3 regions of the Ruegeria sp. CDSA077 genome follow, and region 3 is predicted to be linked to each of the others. Evidence: riboswitches for the same ligand, from Rfam matches in the RefSeq annotation. Region 3 holds a riboswitch; each other region holds the start of a gene.

Region 1 (5,877 bases), on a different contig from region 3:
CGGTTTTTCCTCGGCCGCTACGCTGAACAGCCTGCGCGCCGCCTATGATCAGGCGAGTGCCGGTCACGCTGTGGACGCGCTTGCCACGGTAGCCGACAAGGAAGGCCACGCCGCACTAACAGATTTTGCCTCGGCCATTGCCCTGCCCTTGCATTTCATTCCCCCCGCCGATCTGGCCGGGCAGCGCACCCTCACCTGCTCGACCCGCAGCCGCGCCACCTATGGCACCGGCAGCGTCGCCGAAGCATCCGCCCTTGCCGCCGCCGGAACTGGTGCGCGGCTGATCTCACCCCGACAGATTTCAGACGACCGGCTGGCCACCTGCGCCATCGCCATCGGAGGACAGACATGACCGTTCATTTCATTGGCGCCGGACCGGGCGCCGCCGACCTGCTGACCCTGCGGGGGCGCGATATCATCGCCGCTTGCCCGGTCTGCCTGTATGCGGGTTCGCTGGTGCCAGAGGAAATTCTGGGCCATTGCCCCGACGACGCCAAGATCGTGAACACGGCGGCGATGGATCTGGATCAAATCATGGCCGAGATCGAGACCGCACATCAGGCCGGTCTGGATGTTGCGCGACTGCATTCTGGCGACCTGTCGGTCTGGTCCGCGATGGGCGAGCAGATCCGCCGCCTGAAAGAGCTGGGCATCCCGGTCAGCGTGACCCCCGGCGTGCCGTCTTTTGCCGCTGCGGCCGCATCACTTGGCACGGAACTGACCCTGCCCGGACTTGCGCAATCAGTGGTCCTGACCCGGACACCGGGACGCGCATCGTCGATGCCCGAGGGCGAGACGCTGAAAAACTTTGCCCGCACCGGGGCGACACTGGCCATCCACCTGTCGATCGGCAATCTGGATACGGTGATCGCCGATCTGACACCTGCCTATGGGTCCGACTGCCCGGTGGCCGTTGTCTATCGTGCCAGCTGGCCCGATGAGCGGATCATCCGTGCGACGCTGGCAACCCTAAAAGACGCGTTGGACGAGAGCATCTCGCGCACTGCGCTGATCATGGTTGGCCCGGCACTGGCTGGTGAAGGATTCGACGAAAGCTGCCTGTATTCAAAGGATTACGACCGCCGATATCGCCCGCAAAATGCGGACAGCCCTTGGTCAAGCTGGAGCCATGGTGATGACTAACCCTCCGGGTATTCTGATTTCGGCACCGTCTTCGGGGACTGGCAAGACCACCGTGATGCTGGGCCTGCTGCGTGCGCTGGCCGAGGATGGCCTGACCGTTCAACCTTTCAAAAGCGGCCCTGACTATATCGACCCGGCCTTTCACCGGGCGGCGGCTGGGCGCGCCTCGTTCAATCTGGACAGCTGGGCGATGGGCGATCCTCTGCTGAACGCAATATCGGCACAGGCTGACGGCGCGGATATCGTCGTAGCCGAAGGATCGATGGGTCTGTTCGACGGTGTCGCCAAACCCGGTGAGATTGGCCATGGATCTAGCGCGGAAACCGCGCAGCGTATGGGCTGGCCTGTGGTGTTGGTTCTGGATGTTGGCGGTCAGGCGCAATCAGCTGCAGCCACGGCGCTGGGGTTTCGGATGTACAACCCCGACCTGCCCTTTGCCGGGGTAATTTTGAACCGCTGCGCCAGCCCGCGTCACGAGCGTCTGACCCGGTTGGGTATGGAACGTGCAGGCCTGCCGGTTCTGGGCGTTCTGCCACGACGCGGAGACCTGACACTTCCCGAGCGGCACTTAGGTTTGATCCAGGCGGTGGAACATCCCGATCTGGAAAGCGCCATTGTCGGCTATGCTGCGTTCCTGCGTGAACATGTCGATCTGGAGGCGATCAAGCGGGCGGCTTCCTCAAGCCCAAATAGGCCATCGTCAGCCGTGCTGCCGCGCCCTCCGGCGCAGCGGATCGCACTGGCCCGGGATGCTGCGTTTTCGTTCACCTATCCGCATTTGCTGGAAGGCTGGCGCGCGGCGGGTGCAGAAATCCTACCGTTTTCACCACTGGCGAATGAAGCCCCTGCCCCGGATGCCGATCTGGTCTGGCTGCCGGGTGGGTATCCCGAGTTGCACGCAGGCACATTGGCCGCCGCCAACACCTTCCAGACTGGGCTGCGCAAACATGCCGAGACAAGACCTGTGCACGGCGAATGCGGGGGCTACATGGCGCTGGGTCAGGCGTTGATCGACAAAGACGGAGTCCAGCACGAAATGGCGGGCCTTCTGGGCCTTGTGACCTCCTATGAAAAGCGCAAGTTCAACCTGGGTTATCGCAAGGCAGAATTACTGGCCTCGATGGCCGGATTTGCCGAAGGCACAGCGCTACGCGGGCATGAGTTCCACTATTCCTCGATCATCGAACAGCCTGACGCGCCGCTGGCACGCGTGTTCGACGCCGAAGGCGCGGAAGGCCCGCAAACCGGATCGGTGCGAGACAATGTCACCGGGACATTCTTTCATCTGATCGCCGAGGCCTCGGCATGAGTGGTTTTGTGTCCTTCATCGGTTCAGGCCCCGGCGACCCGGAATTGCTGACGCTGAAGGCGGTAGACAGGTTGCAGAAAGCTGATGCGGTGCTGTTTGACGACCTCAGCAGCGGCCCGATCCTGAGCCATGCCCGCGAGGATGCTGATCTGGTTGGTGTCGGCAAACGCGCCGGGCGCCCCTCGCCCAAGCAGGATCACGTCAGCCGCTTGTTGGTTGAATATGCACAAACCGGTCAGCATGTTGTGCGGTTGAAATCCGGTGATGGCGGCATGTTCGGCCGGCTTGAAGAAGAACTGGTGGCCCTGCAAGAGGCCGGGATCGACTATGAAATCATCCCCGGCATCCCCTCGGCGGTAGCGGCGGCGGCAGCGGCGGGCATTCCGCTGACCCGGCGACTGACCGCGCGGCGCGTGCAATTCGTCACCGGCCACGATGTCAGTGGCAAACTGCCCGAAGATCTGAACCTGGCAGCACTGGCTGATCCACAGGCTACGACCGTCGTGTTTATGGGCAAGCGCACCTTTCCCCTTTTGGTTGGCGCCCTGCATTCGCGCGGCCTGCCGCTGGACACGCCTGCATTGATGGCCGAATCCGTCTCGACCCCCGAACAAAAACTGCAACGCTCGACCATCGGTGCTTTGTCGCAGCAGTTGGAAACCGAGATCGGCACCGCCCCGGCCCTGATCCTGTATGGACCTCTGGCAGAGTTCGAAAATGATTGACTTGACGCTGATCGGTATTGGCACCGGCAACCCGGATCATGTGACATTTCAAGGGGCGCAGGCGATCCGCTCGGCGGACCTGATCCTGATCCCCCGCAAGGGCGAAAACAAGGCCGATCTGGCAGGGCTGCGCGAGCAGATCATCGCTCAGGTCGCGGATACCCCTCCGCAAATCGCGTATTTCGACATTCCCAAACGCCGTGCCGATGATGGCTATTTACGCGGAGTGGACGAATGGCACGACGCGATTGCATTGCGCTGGCAGGAGGCCATCGCAGCCCACCCGAAGGCCCGCCATGTGGCGCTGCTGATCTGGGGGGATCCGTCGCTGTATGACAGTTCGCTGCGAATCGCGGCACGTTTGACCCCTCAGCCAGAAACACGGGTGATTCCCGGCATAACCGCGCTGCAAGCGCTGACGGCGGCCCATGCGATTCCGATCAACGAACTGGGCGCGCCCTATATCGTAACAACTGGTCGTCGCATCCGGGACGAAGGATGGCCGGAAACCGCAGAAAACGTGGCGGTGATGCTGGATGGCGAATGTTCCTTCCAAAACCTGAACATGGAAGACTTGGACATTTGGTGGGGCGCATATGTCGGCATGAAAGAGGAAATCCTGATCAAAGGCCCTTTAGCCGAGGTTGCGCAGCAGATTCTGGACCGTCGCGCCCATGCCCGTGCCGACCATGGTTGGATCATGGATATTTATTTGCTGAAAAAGCGCATAATCTGACACAATACGTCGCAAATGATGATTGCACCGCCACAGCTATAGCGGCTAAATGGGGGTGTCTGGTCCTGCCGGAGAAATCCGGATGCTAAGAGGGAATTTGGTGCGACTGCCTCGGTGGTCAACTCCAAAGCCGCCCCCGCGACTGTAAGCGGAGAGCCCCTGTTCAACCAGCCACTCCCGGTTATCCGGGGGGAAGGCGAACAGAGGCATCGACCCGCAAGCCAGGAGACCTGCCAGGCGAAAAAACGAAACACCGGCCGTCGGGTGCGGCGGCAGAGGAGAATACAAAATGGCAACACAAACGAAAACAGCATCCGCCGCGCGTACAGGCTTTGTTCCGGTCATGTTTGCAGTGGTTCTGGGTCTGGGCCTCATCACGCTGACCGGTCACGTTCAGGCAGCGGCCCTGCATGATGCAGCGCATGACGTGCGTCACGCGACCGGCTTCCCCTGCCACTAAGACCGTGTTCAGTCGTATATTGACCAGCGCGTTGTTCGCTGGTGCTGCAGCGGGGCTGATTGCCGCCTTGCTGCAGTTGGTATTTGTGCAACCAGTATTGTTGCATGCCGAGCTTTATGAATCCGGAGAGCTGGTGCATTTCGGGGGCGAGACCGTATCGGCTCATCCCGAGCTGCCGCGCATGTTCTCTGAACTGACGCGTGATGCGCTGAGTGTCATCTTTACCATGCTGACCTATACCGGCTATGCGTTGGTGATGGTTGCGCTGATGTCGGTAGCCGAAGGTCAAGGACATCAGATTGATGGCCGGACCGGCGTCCTTTGGGGGTTGGCCGGATTTATCGCCTTCCACCTTGCACCAGGTTTCACCCTGGCGCCCGAAGTGCCGGGTGTCGCGGCAGCCGATGTCTATGCACGTCAGGTCTGGTGGTTCGCAACAGTTGCAGCAGCCCTTGTCGCCATGTGGTTGATCGCCTTTGGAGGTAACCTGATCAGCTATGTGATCGCCGCGGTACTTCTGTTGGTGCCACATCTTATCGGTGCACCCGAGCCCGATGTTTTCACCGGCCCTGTGCCGACTGAAATTGGCGCGTTGTTCGCGGCACGAGCTTTTGGAATCGGTCTGGTTGCATGGGTTCTGGTTGGCGCGTTCGCTGGCTATTTCTGGCAGAAAGAAGCGCAACCTTCCGAAGCAACGGCCTGATCGCACTTCGATTGAACGCGCCGGGTGTAAACTTGGCGCGTTTCCCTATGTTTTCAAGGAAATACAATGACCCGTTCACTTGCTCTATTCGTGATCGGTCTGGTCTTTGGCGGCGGTGCAGGATTTGTAATCGCTGCTGCAAATGGCGTCACATTTGATGGCCACGACCATTCTGATCCGTCTCTTCACGGAGCCTCACACACTGAGACCATGGCCCACGATCATTCCACGGCCCTGAACCTACCGGCAGGCACAGATGCACCTACACTGGACATCGCTCTGACACAGGATCCTATGTCTGGCTGGAACCTGCATGTCATGCCAAAAAACTTTACCTTCGCACCGCAGAACGCATCTACCGCTGACATGGCAGGCGAAGGGCACGCGCATGTTTACATCAACGGAGAAAAGCTCGCCCGGCTTTACGGCAGTTGGATGCATATTGATCAGTTGCCCAAAGGCGAGGTCGAGGTTTCGGTTTCGCTGAATTCCAACAGCCATAGCCCGCTTTCGGTCGATAACGTGCCGGTTCGTGCTGCGGTTACGGTTCAGGTCGACTAAAGCGCCGGAATACGCGCACGCAAACACATCCGAAGCCGCCCGCAGGGTCGGGCGTCTTCGATCCAGCCCTGCGGGCTGTTCAGGTAAGTACGGCAAGTTTCAGCGATATCCGCGGCATCCGCCACCACATCGACACCCGAAAACACATAAGATGCGCGCCCCTGCGCCTGTATAGCCAGCGCCGTGGGTTCCGCGCAGCCGCTGAAACAGGCGTGTTCGCTCAATTCGACCTGATCCGTC
Region 2 (5,877 bases), on a different contig from region 3:
CGCTCATTCATTTCCCAAGGTTGCTTGGCTTGTGCCACATCCCGGGCAAACCAGCAACGGCCCGCAAGTGGAAACTTTCGTCTGTCGTGAAGATTTTAGAGTGATCCGATTGGGTGAACCAATTTTCAGTTCCTCAAATTTAGACCGAACCCACTGGACGCCCCGGATTAAAGCTGCTAAAACGCCTGTCACACCACGGCAAGTATTTGATATTACTTGAAAAGGCGAGTTGGCGGAGTGGTGACGCAGCGGATTGCAAATCCGTGTACACCGGTTCGATTCCGGTACTCGCCTCCAATAATCGTGCGTAAGTTATTGATATTTAACGATAATTTTGGCGCTCAAACTTGGGATTCGAACTTTCCCGCACCAAATCCCGCAACATTGCTTGTTCTGCCCCCAAAAACAGACCGTCAAGAATGCGATTGTCGCCTTGAACACGCGCAACTTAAAGCATAGCGTGTTCCCAGTTTGTTCAGAAAGGGATTTTAGGCTTGCCACAAGTGAGAATGGCTTCTGTAGGATTTGATTTACCATCAGATGATGTCACCAACTTGCATTTTTATTCGGACTCATCACTGCTCGACTTTGACCTTATTATCTTTTCCCCCATATTCGATGCCCAAGACTATTCGTCTGAAACCTATCTGGGAAAATACAGTTTTGACGAAGATCAGTCCTTTCGTCTGCGAGACGCAATTGAGCACTGGAAACGGGAACTTGACGACGCCGTAAACCACGGAAAAACGGTGTTTATTTTCCTGTGCGCAATTGAAACAGTCTATGCGGCGACTGGAGAAAAAACGTACTCTGGCACCGGAAAGAACCGTCAGGCCACAACCCTGGTCGAACCGATCAGTAACTATGAGTGTCTTCCATTCGACATAGAACCCACAGGGGCGTCTGGCGAAAAGATGAGCGTTGTGCCTGACTTCAAAGAGCTTTTTGAGCAGTACTGGGCTCTGGCAGAAGACTACAGTTCGTTTCGTGTGATTTCTGAAAGCCCACTTGGTACTACTTGCATCAAAACTGAGACCGGAGAGAAGTCCGTCGGTCGAGCTTTCGGTCAATCCGGAAGTGACGGAGTTGCTTTCATTCTACCTTACCTTGACATGGACGACTACGGGTTAGCCGAAGAAGACGACTATGGTCGCCTCATCTGGACTGACGAAGGAAAGAAACTTGGTAAGAGGATAGGTCAACAACTTATTTGGATTCACAAAAACGCGCGGCAAAAATCAACGAAAACACCGGCTCCAGACTGGGCGGCTGATCAATCATTTCTTTTGAAAAAAGAAATGATCTTAAATGAAGAGATCAAGCAGATAAGCGATGAGATTAGTTCACTCGCAGAAAAAAGAGACAAACTGGAAGCTGATCTTCTAGGACAGTCCAAGCTTCGTGACCTACTTTTTGAGAATGGTCGCGCTTTGGAAGAAGCTATACACCTAGCTCTTGGGCACTTGGGATTTTCGACCTCAAACTACAATGAAAATGGCTCTGAGTTTGACGTTGTTTTCGAAGCTCCGGAGGGAAGGCTCCTGGGTGAGGCAGAAGGAAAAGACAACAAAGCCATAAACGTTGGCAAACTGCGTCAACTTCAAATGAACATTCTCGAAGACTTGGAGCGCGATGAAATCGAACACCCAGCAAAAGGCGTCCTATTTGGCAACAGTTTTAGACTAACTACCCCTGATGAAAGAACTGAACAGTTTACGACGAAATGCATAGCTGCTGCGAAACAAAACGGTACAGCGCTGATGAGCACGTTGGAGCTATTCAAAGCTGCAAAGTACCTAGCTGAAAATGAAGACAGTGTTTTTGCAAAGAACTGCCGAAAGGTTTTGCTTGAGGAGGTTGGCGAGTTAACCCTCCCAGACATTCCCTCTGAGTGAAAAAAACCGCAACAAATCCCGCAACATTTTGAATGGCATCAGGTCGGAAGATCACCCTTAAATATTGATATGAAACGAGAATTTTTCTGCACCAGTTCGATTTCAAAACAGGTACTCGCCTCCAATACTTTCAAACAGTTGCTTCGCATTCGGCTTTTCGAGCCTGCGACACGCCGTCTCGCCACGGCAGTGCTCTGCTGAGTGAAGCTTGACACCGGATTGATCAGAAGGCGATGAACTCACTGGCTCGGCCGGTAAATTTGACCGCTCTATCGATTCCACGCGATATGCCCTTTGAAGTAACGGGCCCGCGAATCCTTTCGTCTGGATATCTTCGAGGTGCAAAGCCCAAATTCGCCTGCGGTCATTTTGCATATGGCTGACCAAACATGCCGCTGACAGGCATTGGCAGGTCGCTTTTCCATTCTCGATGATTTCCGTGCGTCTGCCGCGCTTGACAAGCCCCCTGCCCGTGCCGCATGTCCCATCCGTTGGTGTCTGCACATGCAGATGAAAAGGGAATGCGTCAGCGGTCATCCGTCAAACGCAGCCGCCCCCGCGACCGTGACCGGAGAGGGTGCCCAAAGCCACTGGCCAGACAGGCCGGGAAGGCGGGACATCTGCCAGAGGCCAGCCTCTGACATCCGCAAGCCGGGAGACCTGCCAACATCCGAAGTTGAAACCGGACGGGGTGATCCGGTGTCGGGCCCATGTCGCAATACGTGGCCCGCATGAAACCCCGTCCCCCGCGAAGAGGATTTGGGGGGATGAGAGACATGACCGAGACCACACCTGTTGAACTGCTGGTGTGCACGACCTGCCGCCGCGGCCTGCCCGTCGAGAATGATGCAGATCGTCCTGGGGCGTTGCTGCACAAGGCGTTGGAGCAGGCAGAACTTCCTGATGGCGTCACTTTGAAGGCAGTAGAATGCCTTTCAAATTGCGATCAGGGCTGCTCGATTGTGCTGCGTGGCGGACCCAAACGTTGGACCTTTGTCTATGAGCATCTCGATGAAACCGATCATGTCGAGACCATTGTTGAAGGCGCGACCAAATATCTCGCGACCCAAGATGGCCTCGTTAAATGGCGCGAACGTCCTGAACATTTCCGCAAAAACTGTGCGGCCCGCATTCCCCCGATTGGAGCTTAGATATGAGCAATCTCGAAAAACTGCCCGTCACTGTGATCACCGGCTTTCTGGGCTCGGGAAAGACCACGCTGGTGCGTCATCTGATGCAGAACCCGCAGGGCAAGCGCCTGGCCATTGTGGTCAACGAGTTTGGAGATGTTGGCGTCGATGGCGATATCCTCAAATCCTGCGCGATCCCCGATTGCCCGGCGGAAAACATTATGGAATTGGCCAATGGATGCATCTGCTGCACCGTGGCAGATGATTTCATCCCGACCATCGAGGCGCTGATGGCGCTAGAGCCGCGCCCCGATCACATTCTGATCGAAACCTCTGGCTTGGCCCTGCCCAAGCCGCTGCTGAAAGCGTTCGACTGGCCCGATATTCGCTCGAAAATCACCGTGGATGGCGTAATTGCTCTGGCCGATGCCGAAGCTGTGGCCGCAGGTCGCTTCGCCCCGAATGTCGCTGCGGTGGATGCCCAGCGCCTGGCCGATGACTCGATTGATCACGAAACGCCGCTATCCGAGGTGTTCGAGGACCAGATCTCCTGCGCCGACATCATTCTGCTGACCAAGCCTGATCTCGCTGGCCCCGAGGGTATCGCCAAGGCCAAGGAAATCATCGCAGCTGAAGCCCCGCGCCCTCTGCCCGTGGTCGAAGTGGCCGAAGGCGCTGTGGATGTACGTATTGTGCTGGGGCTTGAGGCCGCTGCAGAAGATGACATGGAGGCGCGTCCCAGCCATCACGATGGCCATCACGATCACGAGCATGATGATTTCGAAAGCATCATTGTCGAGCTGCCGGAACAGACCGATCCGGCCCAGCTGGTCGCCAATATCGAACGTCTGGCGAATGAACTGAACATCCTGCGGGTCAAAGGCTATGCCGCTGTTACCGGCAAACCCATGCGCCTTTTGGTGCAGGCAGTCGGGGCCCGTGTGCGTCATCAGTACGACCGCCCGTGGGAGCCAGGTGAAGAGCGTCGCTCGCGTCTGGTGGTCATCGCCGAGCATGACGACATCAAAGTGGCTGAAATCCGCGAAATCCTCGTGGGTGTGACCGAGGCTGCCGAGTAAACCATGCACGTCGTCTTCCGCGAAAGCCATGGGTTAGAGGAAACGGAGACCCCGACCGATCTGGGCCAGAGCCCGGCGGATCTGGTGGTGCTGTCCTTTTCCGACAGTGACCTTGGCGCTTTCGCGGCAGGCTGGCATCGTGGTGGTGGACCCGAAGGCCGGATGCCGACCCTGCGGCTGGCCAATCTGACAGCGCTGAAACATCCCCTGTCGGTCGATACTTATGTCGAACAAACGCTTGCGGGCGCCAAAGGCATTCTGATCCGCCTGATCGGTGGCGTGCCCTACTGGTCCTACGGATTGCAGCAGGTTCTGGCACTGGCCCACGCCAAAGGCATCGCTGTGGCAATCCTACCCGCGGATGGGCGTGAGGATACGCGGCTGGATGACTATTCTACCCTGCCCGTTTCAACCCTGCGGCGGCTGGCGCATCTTTGCGACACAGGCGGTGAGGTCGCAGCGCAGGCTGCGCTGGCGCAAATGGCACTGGCCGCGGGGCTTTATTCTGGCCCGGTGATGGGGGCCAAGACGATCCCGGAATGTGGCGTATGGTGCCCGGATCGCGGTGTGATCCCGACGGATACCGCATTCGCCGGTGATGCCAAGCGCATCCTCGTGACCTTCTATCGCGCCTATCTGACCTCGGCAGACACTGCCCCGGTCGCGGCCCTGATCCACCGTCTGCGTGCGCGTGGGTTTCAGGCTGTTGGCCTATTTGCGCCGTCGCTCAAAGCCCCTACCGCCGCTGACTGGCTGCGCGAACAGGTCGTAGCGCTGGCCCCCTCGGCAATCATCAACGCCACCTCCTTTTCGGGCAAAGGCGCCTCGGGAACGTCCCCGCTGGACGCCGCCAATGTGCCGGTATTTCAGGTCGCCCTGTCCACCGCACGCCGCAAGGCCTGGGCCGATGCCGAACGCGGACTGTCCCCCGCCGACCTCGCAATGCATGTGGTCCTGCCCGAGGTGGATGGCCGCATTTCGGCGGGCATCGCTTCGTTCAAGGAACCCGGCAGACGTGACCCCCATCTGGAATACTCCCGCTTTGCCCACCGGGCCGAGCCGGAACGGATTGAGGCGATCATAGACCGGGTGGACGGCTGGCTGCGCCTAAGCGACAAACCCAAGCCAGATCAGGTCCCAGCGTTGGTGCTGTCGACTTATCCCGGAAAAGACTGGCAGATGGCCCATGCGGTTGGCCTGGATGCGTTGGCCTCGGCCGAAGCGATGCTGTCCGATCTGCAGGCTGAAGGCTATGACACAGCACCCGGCGAACCGATAGCTGAGACGCTTTTGGATGCGCGACTTGCTTGGCCGCTCGCGGCCTATCAGACCGCGCTGGCAGACTTGCCGGAACAGTTGCAAACGGATCTGCAATCCATTTGGGGCAAGCCCGAGGACGACCCGTTTTTTGCCGATGGTGCCTTCCACTTTACCGCCCTGAACCGGGGCAAGACGCTGATCGCGCTGCAACCCGAACGCGGCACACCCGAGCTGCGCGATGACGACTATCACGACCTGTCCCGCACCCCGCGCCACAGCTATGTTGCCTTTTATCTCTGGCTGCGTAAGGGGCATGGCGCGGACGCGCTGATCCATATCGGCGCGCATGGCACGTTGGAATGGCTGCCAGGCAAATCGGTCGCCCTGTCCCAAAACTGCTGGCCTGAGGCGTTGGTCCGCGATCTGCCGGTGATCTACCCCTTTATCGTGAATGACCCCGGCGAGGCCGCACAGGCCAAGCGCCGGATCGGCGCGGTTACACTGGGCCATATC
Region 3 (5,877 bases):
GGGCGCATCGATTCCGGCAACCCTGATCTTGGTGCCGCTTATCACGATCGTGTCGCCGTCGATTACGTGGCACTTGCCTTTGAGAGTCCGTGTGGTTGGATAAGCCGAGGGCGGCTGCTTTGACGGAACCGGTCGTGCTCTGGTGATCGCCGGTCTTTTAGTTGGCTGGAAGGGCACCACCCTGGATCGTTTGCGCGATGATCCGAACAGGGTCCTCAATATATAACTCAACATATGAAAAACGCATTCTAAATCTGCTTAATCGATGCGTAGAATGTTAGGCTGGATACAGTATTTGTGTAAACTTGATATTTGAATTCGACCAAGTGTCGAAGCTCAACTACAACTCCTTCCGCGCCCTCAGCGCCGCCGTAATCGTCCCGTCATCCAGGTAGTCCAACTCGCCGCCAATCGGCACGCCCTGCGCCAGCGAGGTCAGGCGCACCTGCCCGTCCAGTTGATCGGCTATATAGTGCGCGGTGGTCTGGCCATCGACAGTGGCGTTCAGCGCCAGAATGACTTCGGTGATCCCCTCGGCTGTGACCCGATCCTTGAGGCGAGGAATGCGCAGCTCATCCGGGCCGACTCCATCTAATGCCGACAAGGTGCCACCCAGAACATGATAGCGGCCTTTGAAAACTGCGGCGCGTTCCATCGCCCAAAGGTCGGCGACGTCTTCGACGACGCACAGCTCTCCGGTCGCGCGGACTTCGCTATCGCAGATGTCGCAGATATCCGAGGTGCCTACATTGCCGCAATTCAGGCACTCACGGGCAGTGATGGCAACCTGTTGCATTGCGTCCGCAAGCGGTGTCAGCAGAAGGGCGCGTTTGCGGATCAAATGCAGCACTGCGCGACGGGCCGAACGTGGGCCGAGGCCTGGCAGTTTGGCCATCAGGTCGATCAGATTGTCGATATCGCTGTTCGAACTCACTGCGCTTGCTCCTGCATAAGGGCCGGGCAGTTGGGCCCGGCCGGTATTTCGTCAGGAGTGCCTATCAGAACGGCAGCTTGATGTCTGCGGGCAGGCCCATACCTTCGGTCAGCTTAGCCATCTCAGCCTGCGACCGTTCTGCGGCCTTGGCCTGAGCATCTTTGACGGCGGCCAGGATCAGATCTTCGACCACTTCCTTGTCGTCGCCGTTAAAGATTGACGGGTCGATATCGAGACCTTTCAGCTCTCCCTTGGCCGTGGCTGTTGCCTTGACCAGCCCTGCACCGGATTCGCCGACAACCATGATGGTATTCAGCTCTTCCTGCATATCCGTCATCTTGGTCTGTAGATCCTGTGCGGATTTCATCATCTTGGCCATGTCACCCAGGCCGCCGAGTCCTTTGAGCATCGGTATTCTCCTAATATCCGGTTTGACGCCTAAATACGGGCGCGCTCGGCGCGGCACAAGGGCCGAGCTGGCTCCCGCCCGTCGTCAAGGCCTTTGGCAAGACCTTTCCTCTCGTTGGGCCCGGCAGCGCGGGCAAGCCCGCGCTGCCGGGCCCAAGGCCGCTCAGGGGTATCGGCGTCAGCCGATGGCCCGTGGCGGGCGCGGGAGGTTTCCAGTTGGGTAAGATGGGACGATTTCAGTCTTCCTCGAACGGGTCCCATTCGTCTTCGACCTCGGGCAGCGCCTCGGTTTCCACCTTGGCGGCACGTTCTTCCGGTGTTTCAATCCGCTTGATGCGAGCCTTCGGAAATTGCATGAGCACCGCCTGAACCAACGGGTGTTTCTCAGCCTCTGCTTTCAACGCCAGCTCGGCGGCGTCTCGAATCTCGGCGATGGTCGCAACCTCACCATCGGCCACAATCGACACAGCCCAGCGGTTGCCAGTCCATCGTTGCAGCGACGAACCCAGTCTCGCTGCCAGATCTGTGGGTGCGTTCTGTGTCGGGGTGAACTCGATCCGCCCCGGTTGGTAAGAAACCAGCCGCACCCCGTTTTCGACCTCGACCAGGAGTTTCACATCCCGATTGGTGCGGATCAATTCAACCACGTGGTCAAAACTCGGATACCGTGCCAGCGCCGATTGGATATCATGGGCCAGAGCGGCCGAAGGTGCGCCGGCGGGGCTGCTAGTTGCGGACACGTAAGAAGATGATGCCGCTTGTACCGGAGCCTGAGAGGGCACGGCCATACCACCGCCAGGACCGCCATTCGGAGGCGGTGGCGGGTTGTCCTGCAGGCGCTTGATCAGCTCTTCGGGGCTGGGCAAGTCGGCAACATGGGTCAGGCGGATAACGGCCATTTCAGCAGCCATCATGGCATTTGGCGCGGCCGATACCTCTTCCAGCGCTTTCAGCAACATCTGCCACATCCGGGTCAAAACGCGCATTGGCAGGGCCTCGGCCATTTGCTGACCACGAGCACGTTCATCAGGGGAAACCGTCGGGTCCTCGGCTGCGTCTGGCGTGATCTTCACAACCGAAACCCAGTGCGTGATTTCGGCCAGATCGCGCAGCACGGATAGCGGATCGGCCCCTTCGGCATATTGCCCGCCCAATTCAGTCAGCGCGTTTGCTGCATCCCCTCGCAGGATCATTTCCATCAAGTCCAATACCCGGCCCCGGTCGGCCAGACCCAGCATCGCGCGCACCTGATCGGCGCTGGTTTCACCGGCCCCATGGCTGATTGCCTGATCCAGCAGCGAAGTTGCGTCGCGCGCCGACCCTTCGGCCGCGCGGGTGATCAGCGCCAGGGCATCATCCGCGATCTGTGCCTTCTCAGCCGCTGCGATCTTATTGAGCAGGCCAATCATGTCCTCGGGTTCGATCCGGCGCAGGTCAAATCGTTGGCACCGCGACAGAACAGTCACCGGGACTTTGCGGATTTCGGTCGTGGCAAAGATGAACTTCACATGCGCAGGAGGTTCTTCCAACGTCTTGAGCAGCGCGTTGAACGCGCTGGTCGAAAGCATGTGAACCTCGTCGATGATGTAGATCTTATAGCGCGCACTGGCGGCGCGGTATCGGACCGAGTCGATGATTTCGCGGATATCATTCACGCCGGTTCGGCTGGCGGCGTCCATTTCCATCACGTCGACATGGCGACCTTCCATGATGGCGACGCAATGTTCGCACTGGCCGCAAGGCTCGGTCGTGGGCTTGCCTTGCCCATCAGGACCGATGCAGTTCATGCCCTTGGCGATGATCCGTGCCGTGGTCGTCTTACCGGTGCCGCGGATGCCAGTCATGATGAAGGCTTGTGCAATCCGGTCGGCCTCGAACGCGTTTTTCAGCGTGCGCACCATTGCGTTCTGACCGACGAGGTCAGCAAAAGTTTCCGGGCGGTATTTCCGCGCGAGAACCTGATAGGCGGGGCTGGGCGTGTCGGTCATGTCTGCTCTGTTGGATTCGTGTCAGGTTTGCAGCGTAGAGACCCCCGCCGTCCGCGTCCACCGCGCGCGAAAAGGAATTTCGTTTTGGCAAGTTGCATCAGAGCCGGTAAATCATGGGGGGCTTTAGCCCCATGTGGTGATGCAGGTAAAGGAGCTGTGTTGGAGAGTTTTGCAATTCACCCTCTTGGATTGGGCAAAGGGCAGATCGCTCTGTGCCCACTGCCGGGTGTCACGGGCGATTATGCTGGGGATTTCGCAGTAATCCGGGATTGGGCGCCGGACCTGGTCATCTCGATGACGACCTCGGATGAGTTCCAGCACTCCGGCGCGCGTTCAATCGAGGAGGACCTGCAGCGCGAACGGATTGCCTGGGTCCACCTTCCGGTCTCCGATTTCGGCGCCCCCACGCCTGAGGTTGAGGCGCTTTGGCCGCAAGCCAGCGCCGCCGCCCAACATGTCCTTGCCAGTGGCGGCAAGGTGCTGGTGCATTGCCGCGGTGGGTGCGGACGCTCGGGGATGGTTGTGATGCGGCTAATGGTGGAATGCGGCGAAGCGCCTGGCCAAGCGCTTCGGCGGTTGCGTGCGGTGCGGCCCTGCGCGGTGGAAACCGACGCGCAAAAGGACTGGGCGGGGTTGCCGGCCCGAACCCTTCCCTGAATCAGGCAGACACTTGATACGGAATACTGTCGCTGCGCGGCGGCAGGGTCGATACGTCGAGCATCGCACAGGGTGGTTCTGACAGAAAACCAGCGGATTTCTGGATGAACTCCGGCCCGAACATCATGTCGCCATAGGCGTCCAGCTTTTCTGTCGGCGTGTCCGTGCTGGTGCCGCAATAGACCCTGATCTGTTCTGACTGGGCCCGAAAGCGGGCCGTGCAGCCTTCGGTGCAATGGGTCAGATCGCTGGTGCCTTCGACCTCGAATGTTTTGGATGTCGCAGGCCTTGCCGTCGCCATCGCCTCGGCCATGGCGCGTGCCATTCGGGCAAGGGCGGGGCAGGGTTTCCCGGTCCTCTGACAGATGGTTGCGGTGAATTCGTGTGTTTTTGTCTTCCAGATCATAATGCGCCCTCCGCGCGCAGGACGAAGGGTGAGGATCAGGTGTGACAGCGCGCTGACGACCTGCCCGGACACCCCGCCCGAGTTTCGGTTTCGATACGATGGCAGGTCTCCTGACTTGCGGGTCGTCGCTTTGCCGACCTTCCCAGCCCTGGGGCCAGTGGTATTTCGGCATTGCTCACCGCTTACAGTTGCGGGGGCAGTCGCGGAGTTGGCCCTTTCCGGCATCGCCGGGGCAGACCGCACCGTGTTCCCTTTTCATCCCGCCCCAATTCCGGGGCAAGAACCATCACCACATCGCTAGCGGCTATGCAGACCCCGAGTCAAGCCACCTGTTGGGGTGCAAACCGGACGTTTGGTCATCTTGATGAAATCTTGACTCTGGTGGCCGAAATCGGGCCGATTGTTGAGTGAACCGAGTAGTTCAGAATTTGTCGGAAGCGCCATGCTTGATACCACGCCCTGCGTCCAGACTAAGGACTTTGATTTTGCCTCAGGCTCTGCCAGCCTGTCGGCGCGGTTGTATCTGCCTGAAACCGAGCCGAAGGTCGCCGTGGTGATTCACAGCGCAACTGCAGTGCCGCGCGAATATTACCAGCATTTTGCCCGTTGGCTGGCCGCCGAACAGGGTATTGCCTGTCTGACCTATGACTACAGCGATTTCGGGCATTCACTGCGCGACAAACTCAAAACCTCCGAGGTGACCATGGCGGATTGGGCCTTGGTCGACATGCCCGCCGCACGGGCTGAGATGCGCAGGCGGTTCCCGGACGCTTTGCAGTGGAGCATCGGTCATTCCCTTGGCGGCTTGCTGGGGCCGGTGCAGCCAGACATTGATCAGATCGACCGGATGATCTGTGTATGTTCGGGGCTGGTTACTCTGTCCGACCATCCCTGGCCCTATCGCGGGCTGGCGTGGTTGTTCTGGCACGGCCACGGGCGTCTGGCAGTGAATGCACTGGGGTATCTGCCGGGCAAAGCTGTGGGGATCGGTGCCGATTTGCCGGGCCCGGTCTATTGGCAATGGCGCAGCTGGTGCACGGCGCCGCAGAATTATGTGCCGCAGATCGGTGACGCTCTGCCCGAAGCGAGATGGGCGCAATCGAATACGCCGGTGGACCTGTTCGCCTTCGAGGACGACCAGATGGTGCCGCCAGACGCAGTCTGGCGGCTTGCCGATCTGTATGGGCCGAAGGCGCGGCGACATCTGTTGTCTCCGAATGAATTCGGAGCGCCTGAGATCGGTCATATTGGCGCTTTTGCCCGCAGAAACCGGGCGGTTTGGCCCCGGTTGATTGCCTGAAAACGAGGCGCCTTTTTGTCACGCTTAGTGTCTGCTGCGGGACTTTTTGTCGTGCATGACGGATCGCACCATTTTGCCAAAGGCTTTGTCACGTGCCCGTGACTGCGCGAGGGTCTCGGAATTCCTCTGATCTTCGCGCCGAAGCTTGTGCCAGCGCGCCAGCCGGTCGGGCTCAATCACGCCA

The links. A riboswitch is a leader RNA that binds a small molecule or an ion and turns the genes downstream of it on or off. The one in region 3 is predicted to bind cobalamin.
Region 1: another riboswitch for cobalamin. It lies ahead of AC2FLE_RS06925 (CbtB domain-containing protein); the one in region 3 lies ahead of AC2FLE_RS13655 (hypothetical protein).
Region 2: another riboswitch for cobalamin. It lies ahead of AC2FLE_RS06855 (DUF1636 family protein); the one in region 3 lies ahead of AC2FLE_RS13655 (hypothetical protein).

The regions. Positions count from the first base shown of each region.
Region 1 covers NZ_JBXWQG010000001.1:1,374,745-1,380,621, forward strand. Annotated here, with positions in the region: gene AC2FLE_RS06900 (cobalamin biosynthesis protein) at 1-352, shown strand, start outside; gene cobM (precorrin-4 C(11)-methyltransferase) at 349-1,143, shown strand; gene AC2FLE_RS06910 (cobyrinic acid a,c-diamide synthase CobB) at 1,130-2,452, shown strand; gene cobA (uroporphyrinogen-III C-methyltransferase) at 2,449-3,177, shown strand; gene cobF (precorrin-6A synthase (deacetylating)) at 3,170-3,913, shown strand; cobalamin riboswitch at 3,957-4,165, shown strand; gene AC2FLE_RS06925 (CbtB domain-containing protein) at 4,203-4,373, shown strand; gene AC2FLE_RS06930 (CbtA family protein) at 4,378-5,076, shown strand; gene AC2FLE_RS06935 (hypothetical protein) at 5,143-5,637, shown strand; gene AC2FLE_RS06940 (DUF1636 family protein) at 5,634-5,877, opposite strand, start outside.
Region 2 covers NZ_JBXWQG010000001.1:1,362,184-1,368,060, forward strand. Annotated here, with positions in the region: tRNA gene AC2FLE_RS06845 (tRNA-Cys) at 224-297, shown strand; gene AC2FLE_RS06850 (hypothetical protein) at 495-1,895, shown strand; cobalamin riboswitch at 2,371-2,577, shown strand; gene AC2FLE_RS06855 (DUF1636 family protein) at 2,672-3,046, shown strand; gene cobW (cobalamin biosynthesis protein CobW) at 3,049-4,104, shown strand; gene cobN (cobaltochelatase subunit CobN) at 4,108-5,877, shown strand, end outside.
Region 3 covers NZ_JBXWQG010000006.1:134,630-140,506, forward strand. Annotated here, with positions in the region: gene AC2FLE_RS13630 (thermonuclease family protein) at 1-45, opposite strand, end outside; gene recR (recombination mediator RecR) at 341-934, opposite strand; gene AC2FLE_RS13640 (YbaB/EbfC family nucleoid-associated protein) at 999-1,343, opposite strand; gene AC2FLE_RS13645 (DNA polymerase III subunit gamma/tau) at 1,579-3,330, opposite strand; gene AC2FLE_RS13650 (protein-tyrosine phosphatase family protein) at 3,487-3,987, shown strand; gene AC2FLE_RS13655 (hypothetical protein) at 3,989-4,393, opposite strand; cobalamin riboswitch at 4,477-4,696, opposite strand; gene AC2FLE_RS13660 (alpha/beta hydrolase family protein) at 4,836-5,693, shown strand; gene rsgA (ribosome small subunit-dependent GTPase A) at 5,718-5,877, opposite strand, start outside.